Regions from separate parts of the Staphylococcus massiliensis genome, predicted to be linked through region 3. Evidence: riboswitches for the same ligand, from Rfam matches in the RefSeq annotation. Region 3 holds a riboswitch; each other region holds the start of a gene.
What was found. Region 3 has a riboswitch for thiamine pyrophosphate ahead of thiC (phosphomethylpyrimidine synthase ThiC). Riboswitches for the same ligand answer to the same signal wherever they lie in the genome.
Positions count from the first base shown of each region.

Region 1: another riboswitch for thiamine pyrophosphate. It lies ahead of tenA (thiaminase II); the one in region 3 lies ahead of thiC (phosphomethylpyrimidine synthase ThiC).
Region 2: another riboswitch for thiamine pyrophosphate. It lies ahead of ACF3N8_RS10440 (ECF transporter S component); the one in region 3 lies ahead of thiC (phosphomethylpyrimidine synthase ThiC).
Region 4: another riboswitch for thiamine pyrophosphate. It lies ahead of ACF3N8_RS02440 (thiamine phosphate synthase); the one in region 3 lies ahead of thiC (phosphomethylpyrimidine synthase ThiC).

Region 1 is NZ_CP171119.1:1,139,250-1,143,386, reverse strand. It holds gene thiE (thiamine phosphate synthase) at 1-376, opposite strand, end outside; gene thiM (hydroxyethylthiazole kinase) at 380-1,168, opposite strand; gene thiD (bifunctional hydroxymethylpyrimidine kinase/phosphomethylpyrimidine kinase) at 1,161-1,973, opposite strand; gene tenA (thiaminase II) at 1,977-2,654, opposite strand; TPP riboswitch at 2,744-2,843, opposite strand; gene ACF3N8_RS05410 (SceA protein) at 2,993-3,715, opposite strand; gene ACF3N8_RS05405 (transglycosylase family protein) at 4,045-4,137, opposite strand, start outside.
Region 2 is NZ_CP171119.1:2,163,014-2,167,150, reverse strand. It holds gene ACF3N8_RS10450 (energy-coupling factor transporter transmembrane protein EcfT) at 1-689, opposite strand, end outside; gene ACF3N8_RS10445 (ABC transporter ATP-binding protein) at 682-2,085, opposite strand; gene ACF3N8_RS10440 (ECF transporter S component) at 2,098-2,673, opposite strand; TPP riboswitch at 2,744-2,843, opposite strand; gene graF (glycopeptide resistance-associated protein GraF) at 3,005-3,133, opposite strand; gene auxA (lipoteichoic acid stability factor AuxA) at 3,280-4,137, shown strand, end outside.
Region 3 is NZ_CP171119.1:121,313-125,449, forward strand. It holds gene ACF3N8_RS00500 (bifunctional metallophosphatase/5'-nucleotidase) at 1-31, opposite strand, end outside; gene ACF3N8_RS00505 (SdpI family protein) at 50-355, opposite strand; gene ACF3N8_RS00510 (hypothetical protein) at 330-581, shown strand; TPP riboswitch at 1,562-1,664, shown strand; gene thiC (phosphomethylpyrimidine synthase ThiC) at 1,798-3,543, shown strand; gene ACF3N8_RS00520 (MerR family transcriptional regulator) at 3,824-4,137, opposite strand, start outside.
Region 4 is NZ_CP171119.1:515,439-519,575, forward strand. It holds gene ACF3N8_RS02430 (CadD family cadmium resistance transporter) at 1-588, shown strand, start outside; gene ACF3N8_RS02435 (IS6 family transposase) at 742-1,416, opposite strand; TPP riboswitch at 1,624-1,733, shown strand; gene ACF3N8_RS02440 (thiamine phosphate synthase) at 1,730-2,386, shown strand; gene ACF3N8_RS02445 (FAD-binding oxidoreductase) at 2,379-3,491, shown strand; gene thiS (sulfur carrier protein ThiS) at 3,481-3,681, shown strand; gene ACF3N8_RS02455 (thiazole synthase) at 3,683-4,137, shown strand, end outside.

The sequences.
Region 1 (4,137 bases), 1.0 Mb from region 3:
TTAAGTCAGATTGATCATACTCCTCAAAGTTACCAACGCTAAGACCAACAATTTTATCCTCAAAGTCACGGTAAAATGCGCTGACATCCTCGTCATCTTGACCTACATGAATACCGTCCGCATCAATATCCTGAGCGAGTTTTACATCATCGTTAACAATGAAAGGTACTTGATAATCTTGGCATAATGATTGTAGTTCGAGAGCGAGTTCACGTTTAACGTCACCTGTTAACGCGCCCTCACCTTTTTCACGAAATTGAAACATCGTGATGCCCGCTTCTAGTGCTTCCTTTAATATATCTTGAATGGTAGCACCAGACTTAACATCTTGTGTTCCACAAATAAAATATAATTTAAGTTGTTCTCTATGAAACATGAGTCACACTTCTTTCTCTATAAGCCCCATTTTATAAGTCTCTTCGCCTAAACGGTTGAGTTCGTCAATTAAAGCTACTTGAAATGTACCAGGAAGCGTGGCACCTTCAGTCATCTCAGCTTGTTCTGCTGCGATGTTAAATACAGATACCGCTTCTTTTAACGCATCAAGTTTCGGGTGTGTTTCTCGAAGTAAAAAGCTTGCGACTACAGCACCTAATAAGCAACCTGCACCTGTAACTTTAGTTAACATTTCAGAACCGTTTTTAAGCACAATCGTTTTTCCGTCTTGGACAATAACATCTTCCTTACCAGTTAAAACGATAGCCGTATTATACTGCTTATAGGCTTCTTGTGCAATTTTAACGCTATCTAAATCCTGACTACTATCTGTACCTTTCATCGTAGTCGTTTCATCAATTAGTGTCAGAATTTCTGAAGCATTCCCTTTAATGACACTCACATCAACGTCATCTAAGAATTTACGCACAAAGGATTTCCTAAATGATGATGCACCAACCGCTACTGGATCAAAGACAACAGGTACGCCTACACGATTTGCGATTTTACCGAGTTCTAACATGACGTTACTTTTATCTTTTGTCATCGTACCAATATTAATGAGCAAAGCATCTGCCACTTTGTAAAAGTCCTCAGCTTCCTCTACTGCTTCACTCATAGCAGGACTGGCACCTAAACTTAATAGACCATTGGCAGTAAAGTTTTTAACAACGTCGTTTGTGTAACAAACTACGAGTGGTGCCTTTTCACGAAGTTCAAGTAATTTATTCATCATCTAACCCCTTTAATTTCTGATAAGCAAAATGATTAACAGGGCCACGACCTTGGCCAATTTCAGGTGTGTATTTAATAGCTAGTGAGATGAAGGATTTCGCTTTCTTAACCGCTTCATACATCGTTTTACCTTTAGCAAGCTCAGCTGTTATCACACTTGAAAATGTACAACCTGTACCATGAGTATGCTTGGTATCATAACGTTCTTGTTCGAACGTATAAGATTGATCTTTCGTAAATAGGTAGTCCGTTGCATTACCTTCTAAATGACCACCTTTGATAATAACGCCTTTAGAACCAATATCTTCAATGAATACTTTGCCTGCTTGATGAATTTTTTCTTCACTATCAAGCTTAAAACCAACGATTTCTTCAGCTTCTGGTATATTAGGCGTCACTACGTCTGCAAGCGGTAATAAAATATTTTGAAGTTCAGATTTACCTTTATCGTCCATGAGTGAATCGCCACTTTTAGCAATCATGACTGGGTCGATTACATACGGAATTTGATAATTCTTAACGTAAGAAGCGATTACTTCCATCATTTCTTTCGTTGGAATCATGCCCGTCTTCATCGCGTGCGGTACCTCGTCTGTGAAGACACTTTCAAGTTGTTCTTCTAACCAGTCTACCTCTAAGTTATGAATATGTTGAACACCTTTAGAATTTTGAGCTAAGACACTTGTAAAGGCTGCCATACCATAGACACCGCAAGCATGGAATGACTTTAAGTCTGCCATCGCACCAGCGCCGCCAGTCGGATCTGTACCTGCAATCGTTAAAGCTATTTTAGGTTTTCTCATCATTTAACCTCCATAGTTCCATTCTTCTTTATTGTATGCCATGTTGAAGAAGCGTCTTTCATGATTCGCACTTTGTAAGAAATTCTTTTCAAGAACTTGCTTCTCTTCGTCAGTCATATTTTGAGTACGTTCGTCTAACCATGAATCAATTTGTTCGATAAGCGGATCCATCTCAGTATCATAGAATTCAAACCATTTCTTAAATGGATTATCATCACTAAATTGATGGTCTTTCATCGCACGTTTACCTACTTGTTGATATACATATGGGCATGGCGCCATTGCAGTAATTGTGTACGCCACATTATCAAAAGCATAAGCGTTGTAATACATATGCTTAATATAGTGGTCTGCTGCTGGGAACCATTCCCCTTTTTCAATGATGCTTTCATATGATTCGCCTACATATTCAGCTAACGTGATGTGCGCATCAACTTCGCCTGAGCTCGCAAAATTAATTTGTTCTGTTAAAAATTGAATTTCTTCTTTTGAATCAACCTTAGGAATCAATAATGCATAAATCTTTGCAAATTCGTTTAAATAACGTGAATCTGCTTGAAGGTAATGTTTAACTGCTTCTTTATCAAGCTCGCCTTCAATCATCTTTTGAATAAACGGATCTTTGTAAATTGCCTCTACAATTGGTTCTGCTTTCTCTTTAAGTTCTTTTGCAAATGACATGATTATGCATCCTTTCTATTTGTATATTAAAAAGGACTGCTCTTTAAAAGCAGTCTAACGCATTGTCATTTGTTATTCTTTCCGACTCATGAATACGTTGACTACTTTCCTACGTTGGTATAAACCAAATCAGGTTCGAAAGGGTTTAGTAAAACTATCTCAGCCTATTCGGCACCCCTAGCAGTCTTTTATTGTCTTCAATTTAAAGTTAACAGACATTGTTGTCCGATTCAAATTATCAATCTTTAAAAAGGCTTGATTGACGTATTTTTACAATAGGTAGCTTATTTGCTCATAAAAAAAAGACCCGGAATAAATCCAGATCTTTTATAGTCGGCTTACCACCAATTGTTAGCTAAACGGAAGTTAACAGCGTTTTCTACTGAACCGTAACGTTGTACAGCGTAGTTAAGCATACCTTGAGTTTGGTAAGCTACTGAACCTGTACCCCAGTGTTCTTTAGTTTGACCTAAACCACGGTAACCATACGGGCTTACGATATTAGGATTACCACCAGATTCAGGTAATACGATATTTCTCCACATAGAATCAGTACCACCAGCAGCGATGAATTGATCATATACTGAACCGCCAGTTGAAACAGCTTGTGTTTGAACTTGTCTTTGAACTGGTGCTTGAGTAACTTGTGGTGCTTGGTAAGTAGTTGTAGATGTTGTTACATTTGAAGTCGTATTACTTACTTGATTGTATGATTGTGTATGAGTAGTTTTTGGCGCTTCATAAGAAACTGCAGATGTTTTAACGTCTGCTTTGTATCCTGGTAATAATTTTGAAGCGTCTTGTTCACCTGCACCATAGCTCCATGCCCAGTAAGTACCGTCAGATACGAAGCTATAGTTTAATCCGTTGCAGTTAAAGTTAATATTGTATGCACCTTCTTGAACTGGTGCGTTATTTAATTGGTCTTGGTGATATAAAGCTAAGTTAACTAATTTGTCTTGGTTTACAGTGTATTCGCTTGCTTCAGCTGTTTGACCAGCAGTTACGCCAGTAACACCTAAAGTTAAAGCTAAAGTTGATGATGCGATAAACTTTTTCATAATTTAAGGTTTCCTCCCATAAAGTAATGATTTTAGCCTTTAAATTTATTACTGCATTTAATTTAACACATTATTTTTTCAAACATATTACAGACACATAAAAGATAAAAGTCTTTTTTTACATATGTATTACACCGGAAATTATTTTATAGTTTAAACTAAAAATTGTATTTATTATTTATTAGAGTTTCTAAATATTGGACTTTTCTAAAGAAATCGCACTCGATACTTTCACCTTTATTAAGGGGTTTATAGCGATGACATTCTATAAAAGAACGCAAAAAAGCACGAGACATTGATTTGTCCCGTGCCTGAAAATACGATATATATTATGCAGTTACCCAGTGATGTGCACCTTGACCATTGTTATATAATTTTACTGCTGTTGCATCTTGAACGTGTTCTGGTACTTGTGCTGGAGA
Region 2 (4,137 bases), 360 kb from region 3:
CTTAACGGCGCATGATAGTAATAAGTACGCGGACCGTCTTTAAATCCTTTTTTCTCCATCGCGACGGACAGTCGATGGGCTTTTCGAATATTTTGACTCAACAAAGGAATAACTAAATGTTTCAAATAATTCAAGCCTTTGTAATTCGAACGACTAATGATTTGGTAACGCATCTTCAAGGCATTACGGAGTTGACCGAGCGATTCAATCATTAGCGGAACCATACGAATCGCGGCCATAAACGCATAAGCGAACTTCGGCTTCAGCTTTAAATTCTGCATGAGACTGTAGAAGACCATGACGATTTGCGATGTAAAGGCGATAACCACGCCGTAGAAAGTCATTGTCATCGTACGTAATGATAAATGTAAGCCTCTGAATAAACTTTCGGTCGTAATATGAATGATTCCGAACTTAAATAACGTATGAGACCCTTCACCATAGAAGATCATAAATAATGACGAAATTAAACTAAATATCACGCCGATACTCGTGACCAATAGCACGACCTTCAACTTAGAACCATTAAAGATCATCAAATAGATAAACATCACTAGCGCGAGGTAGAGCATTACGTCGAAGTTATGCACGAATATAATGAAGAAAAAGAGGATAATACCAATCAATAATTTCGTAACGATATTTACATGATCAACGAAAGTTTCATAACGTTTCCACATCTCAACCATTGATATCACCTACTTCTTCAACCAATTTTCCATCCTGAATCTCAAATCGTCTCGTCGGATAACGATCAATAATATGCGGGTCATGCGTAATCATCATAATCGTTTGGCCATTTTCAACGCGAGACTGGAATAAATCAATCAGTTGAAATGTATTATGACTATCAAGTCCGAACGTTGGTTCATCCAGCAAGATAATATCCGCATTCGTACTTAAAGCAGTAGCCACACTTAAACGTCGCTTTTGACCCATTGAAAGTTCGAAAGGGTGTTGTGATTCAACATGTTGTAAACGTAGTAATTGGATCATTTCCTTGGTTTTTTCATGGGCTTTTTCAGGATTTTGATATTGAAAGTTAATATAAATCTCCTTATAAACACTATTTTGAATAAATTGCAGTTCAGGATTCTGATAAACGAGATAGATATTTTTCGCCGCATCACGCACTTTACGCAGCGTTTTACCGTGGTAAGTCATCTTCCCTTTATACGGAATCAATTGCATCATCGACTCAAACAATGTCGTCTTACCCGAACCATTAGGGCCAGTTAATGTAATCCAATCACCAAGTCCGATCTGTAAATCGTCAACTTGGTACAAAGCCTTTTTGCCTCGTTTTACCGCTCCTTTTTGAAAATGAAAATAAGTATCTTGACGCGAAAGTGCATTTAAACGTGGTTCTGGCGCATTAGCCCATGCTTTAGGGTGCCACACCCCATATTCACTTAATAAAGCCTCATGATTCTGAATAATATTCATTGGCGTATCATCTTTTATGATTTCACCATTTTCATTCATCAAAATAACTCGGTCTACGTGTTGCCAAATGTGTTCAACCTTATGTTCAACAATTAACACGGTTTTATCGTGCCATAACTCTATAATTTGAGACCAAAGTTGTTCAGTTGCATTGATATCTAACATTGCAGTTGGTTCATCAAAGAACCATGTATTCGCATTCTGTAAAAGGGCGCCAACAATCGCAAGCTTTTGTTTCATACCACCACTTAGTTGGTTGATATTCGTCTTTTCGTCGACATCTAAGTTAACAGATTGTAGCGCTTCTTGAATACGTGGTTTCATTTCAGCTTTGGGTACGCGCTGATTTTCCAAAATAAAAGCCAATTCCTCATACACTTTAGGCATACAGAATTGACTATCTGGATCTTGAAATATTACTGCACTATCTTTATCTTGAATCAATTCATCATACTTCAAAGGAAGTTCAATTAATTCAGGCACAATGCCACTTAATAGATTAAGTAAAGTACTTTTACCTGATCCCGAAGGACCAAGCAAAAGTACTTTCTCTTTATCTTTAATTTCAACATTAAGGCCATCAAATATTTTGTAAGAACCACTAGGGTATTTTAATCTTAAATTTGATGCTTTTAGCATAATGCATTCTCCTTAAAGTGAGTCGTAATCTTTTTGTGAAGCAGGGCGGAATAGTTTCGTAACGCCAGTTTCATCAAGTAACTTAACAAGTAACCATGATAATAAACCAGCAACTAAAGCACCACTAATTAAACGGAAACCGATTAATAAAATCCAGTTCCATGATTTAACTTCCGCAAGGTAACCATAGAAGAAATCAACCGGTAAATTTATGAGTGCAGCTGCAACACCAGCTAAGATAGAAACCATAACTGTGCGTGAGCTATATTTGAATAACGCGAATACGATTTCACTCGCTAAACCTTGTAAAAAGGCAACGACTAATGTCGCGATATCAAATTTACCCATTACAATTGTTTCACCTGCACCAGCTGCGAATTCCGCTAGTAAAGCGATACCAGGCTTTGGAATAATGAGATAAGCAACAACGGCAGCCATAAACCATACACCATAAGTTAACTCTTCAATATGTAGCCCAGTTACTTTGCTCACTTCGTATACCATCCACCAAAGATTGTAAATAATAGCAAATATTACAGCGATGATAATCGTAACTAGAATATCAGAAAGCTTTAATCCCTTTTTCATAATTTCCCTCCTATAATAAAAAACGCACACCTTAACTAATTGATAACAATTAAAAGGCATGCTTAGACATAGGTATGTAAGCACACTTTCCTACGCTAGTATCAACTAGATCAGGTTCAAAGGGTTTGAGGACAAGCCTCATCTCAGTTTACACACCCCTAGTGCGTTAATTATGTGATTAATGTAAATGTAATCCGAAAACCAAGTATTGTCAATACTTAATGGCACATAAAACTCTAAATTATAAATAATATGAATGATGCTTTCAAATAATTTAAATTCAATATAAAAAATTCCAGTTTCCTAAAAGTTAGAAACTGGAATCACTTACTTATTCAAATGTATCTTGAATGTCGCCTTCAGTTTTATCGTCGCCTGAAGCGTTCTCTTTATCTTGCTTTAATTCTTCTTCTTTTTCTTTAGCTTTTTCTGCATCTTTCTTAATATCTTTTTCAGACATAATATGCACCTCTTTTATAGTGGGTTATGGGTATATATTTACCGATTTAATTAATGTATAAACATGTTTCATACTTCAGACCGAATTTGTGAATAATTAAAGACAATTGATAAACGTTCATATATAATAACTGTGAGGTGAATAGTATGTCTTTTTTGAAAAAGCATGCCGAAGTAATCTTTAGTTATATCACTGGTGCTTTAGCCATATTATTTAGTCTTATAATTTTTGTTAATGTACCACTTATTCATAAATTAAAAAAAGATCAAAAAGTTGAAATGGACATTGATAATTTATGGGACTTCATTATGGCATTCTTTAGTGAAGTAATTAAAGTATTAAGTCGATTTATAGGTGGATTTCCTATAGTAAGTGGCATTATTATATTATTATTTGGTATCTTACTCGTATTTATTGCGAGAACATTATCTAAAACTACACGTTATGATTATGATATATCTATCTTTTATCTCGTTTTAGGGATTATCTTTTTCTTATTAACAATTATCTTAATGACGCAAGTTTATAGTTTCTTTGCGATTATATTTATTATTCCATTTGTTGTACATATTGGTTATATTGCGTATAAAGATGAGCTCAACCCGAACCATCGAAAGGAACACTACCTTTGGATTATCTTTTCATATGGGATTAGTTATTTCATCACGCAACTTGCTTTATATGCTCGAATCGATGGAAAGGAAATCGCGCCGATTGATGTGTTGAGTATTAATTCGTTCTTCGTCATCTTATGGTTACTTGGCCAAATGGCGATTTGGAACTTCTTATTCCTAAGACGTGCGTTACCCGTGACTGAATCAGAGTTACGAGGTGATGGTTACAACCGCTCTGAAAAGAGAAGCTTTACGACGCAAACTAAAGCGCAAATTAAAGACCTACAACACCGTACGACTGAATTCACGCGTAATACTCGACGCAGTATTGATATTGAAAAGATACGTGCTAAGCGAGATCAATTCGTTCAAAAATGGAATGATATTGTA
Region 3 (4,137 bases):
CACTTACGGATAAAATCACAATTTCTTTCATCTTTACTGCTCCTTTAAGTTAAATGTATTTCTCGACGAGATAGATGATCCAACCGATGCTTGCGAAAATGAGTACGGATTGAATGATGACGCTTGTAATCAGTACGTTGTCTGAGAAGTAGATGAGCGCGCATATGTCGAAAACGAATATGGGAACCGCGCATATACTGAGTCGTTTGAAAACCCTTAGGCTGAAGTGCGCCGATAGTTTTTGCGCGCGGATAAAGTTTTTAGTTGATTTGAGTGCTTTCGGGGTTCGGTACCCTACCCATCGATTCGGTTTCGTCGGCGGTAATTCTTTGAAAAGATTAGCGAGTGCGAACATAAATAAGCTTGCCGGTAGTAGTGTGATGGTAACCCCTCCTTTGTATGTGGTTGGCGGTTTGTGTAATACGGATAGTGCTGGTGTACGTAGACGTAGTGATGGCGTCGGTGTATGTTTACGTGGTGTCGGTGCTCGTTTACGACGCGGTGCTAGGGCTGGCGTCGGAGTACTTAAACGTGGTGTCGGCGCTCGTTTACGACGCGGTGTCGGGTTTAGTATTGTTTAGAGCTGTTACGGCGGGTTTGATTTACACGTTTCTTAAGTCTTGTAAATTTAGACCCATTTGGTTTACACGTTTTTGTAGTCTTGTAATCTAAAAGCCCTATGGTTTACACGTTTTCCAAGTCTAGTAAATTAAAAGCCATTTCATTTACACGTTTCTGCAGTCTTGTAATTTAAAAGCCCTTTGATTTACACGTTTTCGTAGTCTTGTAATTTAAAAGCCATTTGATTTACACGTTTCTGCAGTCTTGTAATTTAAAAGCCATTTGATTTACACGTTTTCCAAGTCTTGTAAATTTAGACCCGCTTGATTTACACGTTTCCGATTTCTTGTAATTGTAGATGTAATACTCCCGTTTATCACGTTCCAATTTTCTTGATAAACCAACGCCCTTCGTTTATCACGTTTTACTTTTCTTGATAAACCAAGCCCCTTCAATTATCACGTTCTACTTTTCTTGATAAACCAACGCCCTTCGTTTATCACGTTTCTACTTTCTTGATAAACCAACGCCCTTCGTTTATCACGTTCTACTTTTCTTGATAAACCAAGCCCCTTCAATTATCACGTTTGAACTTTCTTGATAAACCAACGCCCTTCAATTATCACGTTTGAATAAACGTGATAAACCGACTTTCTTAAAGGGCTTTTCACAGGGCGACGGGACAAAGCAAGTATGCGTTATGTAAGACAACGTTTATCAATTAGCGATACTTTAGCAGTTAGTGAATAGTTACGTAAGACGGCGTTTGGCCATTAGTGAAAATTCGATAGCTAGTTTAAAGGTACGTAAGACGACGTTTATTAATAAGCGATAAATTTGCAGTTAAATCAACGTTACTTAAGACTGCCAATAAGCAATGACTACAAAAAGTTTCCGAACCTGTAAACCTCACTGAAATACCAGTATCCAACCTTTCATAAATTTTTGATTATTTGTCTTTTCAAAAAATGAATGATAGAGTAATAATTATAAATTAAATATTTGTTGCTAGGGGTGCCATTTGAGCTGAAAGAAACGATTTGTTTTAACCCTTTGAACCTGATTTGGTTAGTACCAACGTAGGGAAGCATGACACATATCTATTTTAACATTGAATGGATATCCTGTTGTACTATATATGATGCAATAGGATTATTTTATGATACATAGATACCTCATGGGGTTGTTTAGCCCTTTGTGCCTCCTAGCAATTAAAATTGTTTAGGAGGTTTTTTTGTGAATCAAGAAGAGATTGAGTTAAAGAAACAGTTTCCATCTAGTAAGAAGATTTACATTTCTGGTGAGGATCCTGATATCAAGGTGCCTTTCCGTGAAATTACGCTTTCTAATACGGTGACGGATGAAGGCGAACGCGAAAACCCACCGTTTGTAGTTTATGACACGGCTGGACCTTACCATGATGACGATTATGAAGTCGATGTGAAACGTGGTATTCCAAAATTACGTGAACAATGGATTAACGACCGTGACGACATTGAAACGTATGAAGGTCGTAAAGTTCAATCATTAGATAACGGATTCAAAAAAGAAGGTCATGACAAATTTGTTGAAACACCTTTCGAATATCAACCTAAACGTGCGAAATCAGAACAAAATGTAACGCAAATGCATTACGCGAAACAAGGTATCATTACGAAGGAAATGAAATTCATCGCGGCACGTGAAAATATGTCAGCGGAATATGTGCGTGATGAAGTTGCACGTGGACGCGCTATTATTCCAAACAACGTCAACCACCCTGAGTCAGAACCGATGATTATTGGTAAAAACTTCCAAGTTAAAATTAACGCTAACATCGGTAACTCTGCCGTAAGTTCTTCAATCGAAGCAGAAATTGAAAAACTTGTATGGGCGACTCATTGGGGCGCTGACACTATCATGGATTTATCTACAGGTAAAAACATTCACGCGACTCGTGAATATTTATTACGTAACTCACCTGTTCCAGTTGGTACTGTTCCAATTTACCAAGCACTTGAAAAAGTAGACGGTATTGCTGAAAACTTAACTTGGGAAATCTATCGCGATACATTAATCGAACAAGCTGAACAAGGCGTAGACTACTTTACAATTCACGCTGGTGTTCGCTTACACTATGTGCCACTAACTGTCGATCGTTTAACAGGTATCGTATCTCGTGGTGGTTCAATCATGGCACAATGGTGTCTTGCGCATCATAAAGAAAGCTTCTTATATGAACACTTCGATGAAATCTGTGAAATTTGTAATAAATACGATATCTCGATTTCACTTGGTGACGGTTTACGTCCTGGCTCAATTTACGATGCGAACGACGAAAGCCAAATCGAAGAGTTAAAAACACTTGGTGAACTTACAGACATCGCTTGGGAACACGATGTTCAAGTGATGATTGAAGGTCCTGGACATGTACCACTTCAAAAGATTAAAGAAAACCAAGATCTCGCTGACTTCCATTGTAAAGAAGCACCATTCTACACGCTTGGACCGCTAACAACAGACATTGCGCCAGCTTACGACCATATCACATCAGCAATTGGTGCTGCGAAGATCGCAAGCCACGGTACGGCGATGTTATGTTATGTAACACCTAAAGAACATCTAGGTTTACCTGATAAAAACGACGTTCGCGAAGGTGTTGTGACATATAAAATTGCAGCGCATGCGGCCGATTTAGCAAAAGGACTTCCTAATGCGCAAGACCGTGATGACGCGATTAGTCGTGCGCGTTTTGAATTCAGATGGTACGACCAATTCAATTTATCATTAGATCCTGACCGTGCTAGAAGTTATCACGATGAAACACTTCCAGCTGAATCAGCTAAAGTCGCGCACTTCTGTAGTATGTGTGGACCTAAGTTCTGTTCAATGCGTATTTCACACGACCTTAGAAAGTCTTATAAAGATAAGGAAGAAAAAGAAGAAGGTCTTCGCCAAAAAGCAGAAGAATTCGTAGACAAAGGTAGCAAAATCTACCATTAATAGAACGCTTAACATACACCCTTTATAGATAAAACTAAACGCTTACAAATAGAAAATCATAATCATTATTCAATTCACCACAAAAGGCCGGTCACGGAAATGACTGGCCTTTTTCCTTATGCATAATAATTAATTATTTATTACAATAAAGTAGCTCTATAGATCAATTTCCTGACAGCTGACTCCTAGGGGAGTAGCGTGCGTCCTGAGACTACAGGCTCAGGCCACGCCCCAGGAAAGCATGCTGTTAAAGGAAATTGCAAATGACTGGACTTTTTCCTTATGCATAATAATCGATTATTTCTTTTAATAAATGAACGGATGGCTTTACCGTCTTAGAATTGTAGTACGCACTGAATCGTTCATCAGCGACATACATCTCAGCAAGCGATTTATGATACTCAGCATTGTAGTATGGCGCATAAATTTCAAGCCAACGTTTATGTGCTTCAAATGCATCTTTAGCAACTGGATCGTCTAAATCATAGGACGATTGTTCCAGCAATGTATTTAATGAACGAATCAGTTTCTCTTCTTGTTCAATCCCCTCTTGGTACGCGCTTTCAGTTAAGTGTTCCCACTTTTCATTCGCCT
Region 4 (4,137 bases), 390 kb from region 3:
ATGTTACTGTTCTCTCAAGCAAGGTCACAAACTAAAACGGGTAACAGTGGAATAGTTAGCATGGAGTCGAAAGGAAACCGTATTTATCCAAGAGATATAGTCATTGGCCAATATCTTGGTTTTGCACTTTTAGTTTTAATCAGTCTTTTAGCAACATTTGGAGTAACACTCATTCCTGATCAGTGGGTAGGTTTGCTAGGATTAATACCGATATATCTAGGAGTAAAACTCTTTATAAAGGGTGAAGATGAGGATGAAGGTAACATTCTTTCCAGCTTAAACAAATTTAATAAGTTCTATTTAAGTGTAGCCTTTATCACATTCGCCAATGGCGGAGACAATATTGGAATTTATGTTCCATTCTTTTCTACCTTAAATAACAACCAACTGATAATTACAGTTGTTACTTTCTTTATAATGGTTGCTGTCTGGTGTTTAATTGGCTATCGTCTAGCAAGGTTCAGATATGTTTCTGAAACACTTGAGAAATACGGCCGCTGGATTATCCCAATTGTGTTTATAGGATTAGGAATATATATTATGGTGGAGAACGAAACTTTCCGCGCCATTTTGAGTTTAGTGAATTAAAAATTTCTCAAAAGTACCTCTGATTTACAGTAGGACTTTGATATTTAGAGTAAATATTTATCCTCTGACAAATAATTCTATGGATACGCTCATCGGTTCTGTTGCAAAGTAAAAAAATAAAGCTAACCATTAATTTATCATATCAGTGTTCGCTTAACTTGCTAGCATGATGCTAATTTCGTGGCATGGCGAAAATCCGTAGATCTGAAGAGACCTGCAGTTCTTTTTATATAGAGCGTAAATACATTCGATACCTTTTAAAGTATTCTTTGCCGTATTGATACTTTGATACTTTGTCTTTCTTACTTTAATATGACGGTGATCTTGCTCAATGAGGTTATTCAGATATTTCGATGTACAATGACAGTCAGGTTTAAGTTTAAAAGCTTTAATTACTTTAGCCATTGCGACCTTCGTTAAAGGTGCCTGATCTGTAATTACCTTTTGAGGTTTAGCAAATTGTTTAATGAGACGTTTGATAAACGCATATGCTGAATGATTATCTCGTTGCTTACGCAACCAAATATCTAATGTATGTCCCTCTGCATCAATGGCACGATATAAATAGCTCCATTTTCCTTTTATTTTGATGTACGTCTCATCAATACGCCATTTGTAATAAGCTTTTTTATGCTTTTTCTTCCAAATTTGATACAAAATTGGGGCATATTCTTGAACCCAACGGTAGACCGTTGAATGATGAACGTTTACACCACGTTCACTTAATATTTCAGATATATCACGATAACTCAATGCATATCTTAGATAGTAGCCAACGGCTACAGTGATAACATCCTTGTTAAATTGTTTATATCTGAAATAGTTCATACAGAAGACTCCTTTTTGTTAAAATTATACTATAAATTCAACTTTGCAACAGAACCGAGTTGTCTCTATAAGCGTGATTATGCACAATTAAGCCAGCTGACTTTAGGATACATGTTGTCAAAGTTGAAGTGAGACTTGAAAAGTAAATGATTATAAGTTAGATTGTAAGTAATCGCTAAAACATTATGAAACGAAAATTTAATAGATAGAAACCACTGGAAGTGCCTTTGATAAAGGCTGAGACCGAAGTAATAACTGAGGGATTCCTAGAACCTGATCCAGTTCGCACTGGCGTAGGAAAGTGTCGTTTTCTATGATAAATGTAATCATACAACGTTATTTTTCCACCAGGAAAAGTAACGTTTTTTTATTTGAGGTGAAAATATTGTTTATTGCTATTACACCATATCAAGATTTGTCTAAATCACATATTAAGCATTACTGTGAAATCGAAGGCGTTATCGATTACTTATTAATAAGAGTGCCAATGAATACTGAAGAAGTCATTCAGTGGGTTCACGGATTACTAAAAAATGAGTTTCCTAAGGATAAGATTATTGTTCATAGTGATATCAATGTAATCATACAATGTGACTTGTCGGCAATTCATTTTAGGGAAAGTGATCCTTATATTGAGGAGGTACAAGCTAGTTATCCCGATATGCAAATAAGTATGTCTACGCACCATAAAGATGCTATTGCTAACGCTAAATATTTAGGGCTAGATTTTGTATTATTTGGACACGTATTCGAGACGTCATCTAAACCTCAACAAACACCTAGAGCAAAGTCGGAGGTTGAAGAAGCGCTACAAATTGATATTCCGATTATTGCAATTGGAGGTATTAATCAACATACTTTATCTTCTTTACCTAATGGATTTTCAGGAATAGCCGGTATTTCTGTTTTTAATCAATATTCGAAAGAAAAACTTATAAACATGAAGGAAGTGTGGGATGGACATGTATGATGTCATTATTATTGGATCGGGAGTCATGGGCATGTCAATCGCACGTGGGTTAAGTCAGTCTTTTGCGAATATAGCTGTGATAGATAGAGATGAAGCAGGTAAGCATGCATCTTATAAAGCAGGTGGGATGTTAGGCGCGCAAAATGAATTCACCAAAAATAGTGCTTTGTTTAGTTTGGCAACAATTTCTCAAAAGATGTTCAAACCTCTAAGAGATAGTTTGTTGGAAGAGGTTGGCGTGGATATTGAGTATTTAAATAGTGGATTAATAAAATTGGCTACGAACCATTATGATAATAAAAAGATTGAACAGCAATATCAATTTTTAAGACAACATTTTGCATCTGTAGAACGTCTTAGTCCTACTGATGTTCAACACATGTCCAACGGTGCTATAACTTCAAAACATACAAATGGTATTTATATGCCTGAAGATAATCAAATCAATGCAAACCGCTATACTAAAGGGTTGTTGAAGTCATTATCAAATAGACATATAGATAGAATATACCAAACAACTGTAACCCATATTGAATCCATAAAAGATGGGTACCGTGTGGAGACACGAAATGGAGCTTATTATACTGAAAAGTTAATTGTCACAGGAGGCGCTTGGACAGGAAAACTTTTACAGCAATATTTACCTTGTGAAACGGTTATTGGGGTAAAAGGAGAAGCGCTATTGGTAGAACAACCTGATTTAAACTTGAATATTACCATGTTTCTGACTAATGGTTGTTACGTCATTCCAAAATTAAAAAATAGATATTTAATCGGTGCAACAAGTTACTTTAATGATTATTCAGTTGGGGTGTCTAATTCTGGTAAATCATGGCTTAAATCACAAGCTTTGCACTATATACCAGATTTGAAAAATGGAAAAATCATAAACCAATGGTCAGGTATACGGCCTTATTGTCAAAACGAACAGCCTATTATGGATGAAGTGGATAAAGACTTATTTGTCATTGCTGGCCATTATCGCAATGGAATTTTACTTTCGCCTTTAATAGGTGAGTTGATGAGTCAATGGATTATCAGTGGGCATAGGCCGAAACAATTGTATGATTTTCAGATTAGGAGAGATGAACGAAATGAAATGTAAGATTAATGGTGACGTATTTAACTTTGAACAACCAATTAATATACAAGAAATAATTCAATCATTGGGACTGGATGAAACACGTATTATTGTAGAGCATAATGAAACATTAATTAAGCGAGAACAATTTACATCTCGCATAGTCAATGATGAAGATAACTTAGAATTATTAGAATTTGTAGGAGGCGGTTAATATGTTTAAAATAGGCAACTTTACATTAAATTCAAGATTATTATTAGGTACAGGAAAATTTGATAATGAAGAGATACAAACTCAGGCTATTGCAGCAGCAGAAACAGAAGTATTAACTTTTGCAGTGAGACGCATGAATTTATATGACAAAGATTTACCAAATCCATTAGCAAAAGTTGATTTATCGAAATTCATCACATTTCCAAATACAGCTGGAGCTAAGACAGCTAAAGAAGCAGTTCGTATAGCAGAAATTGCTAATCATGCAGGTGTTTGTGACATGATTAAGGTAGAAGTCATTGGTGATGACGAAACATTACTGCCAGACCCATTAGAAACATATGAAGCATGCAAAGTGTTACTGGAAAAAGGTTACACGGTCTGTCCATATATATCTAATGATGTTGTCTTAGCGAAACGCTTAGAAGAGTTAGGCGTTCATGCAATTATGCCACT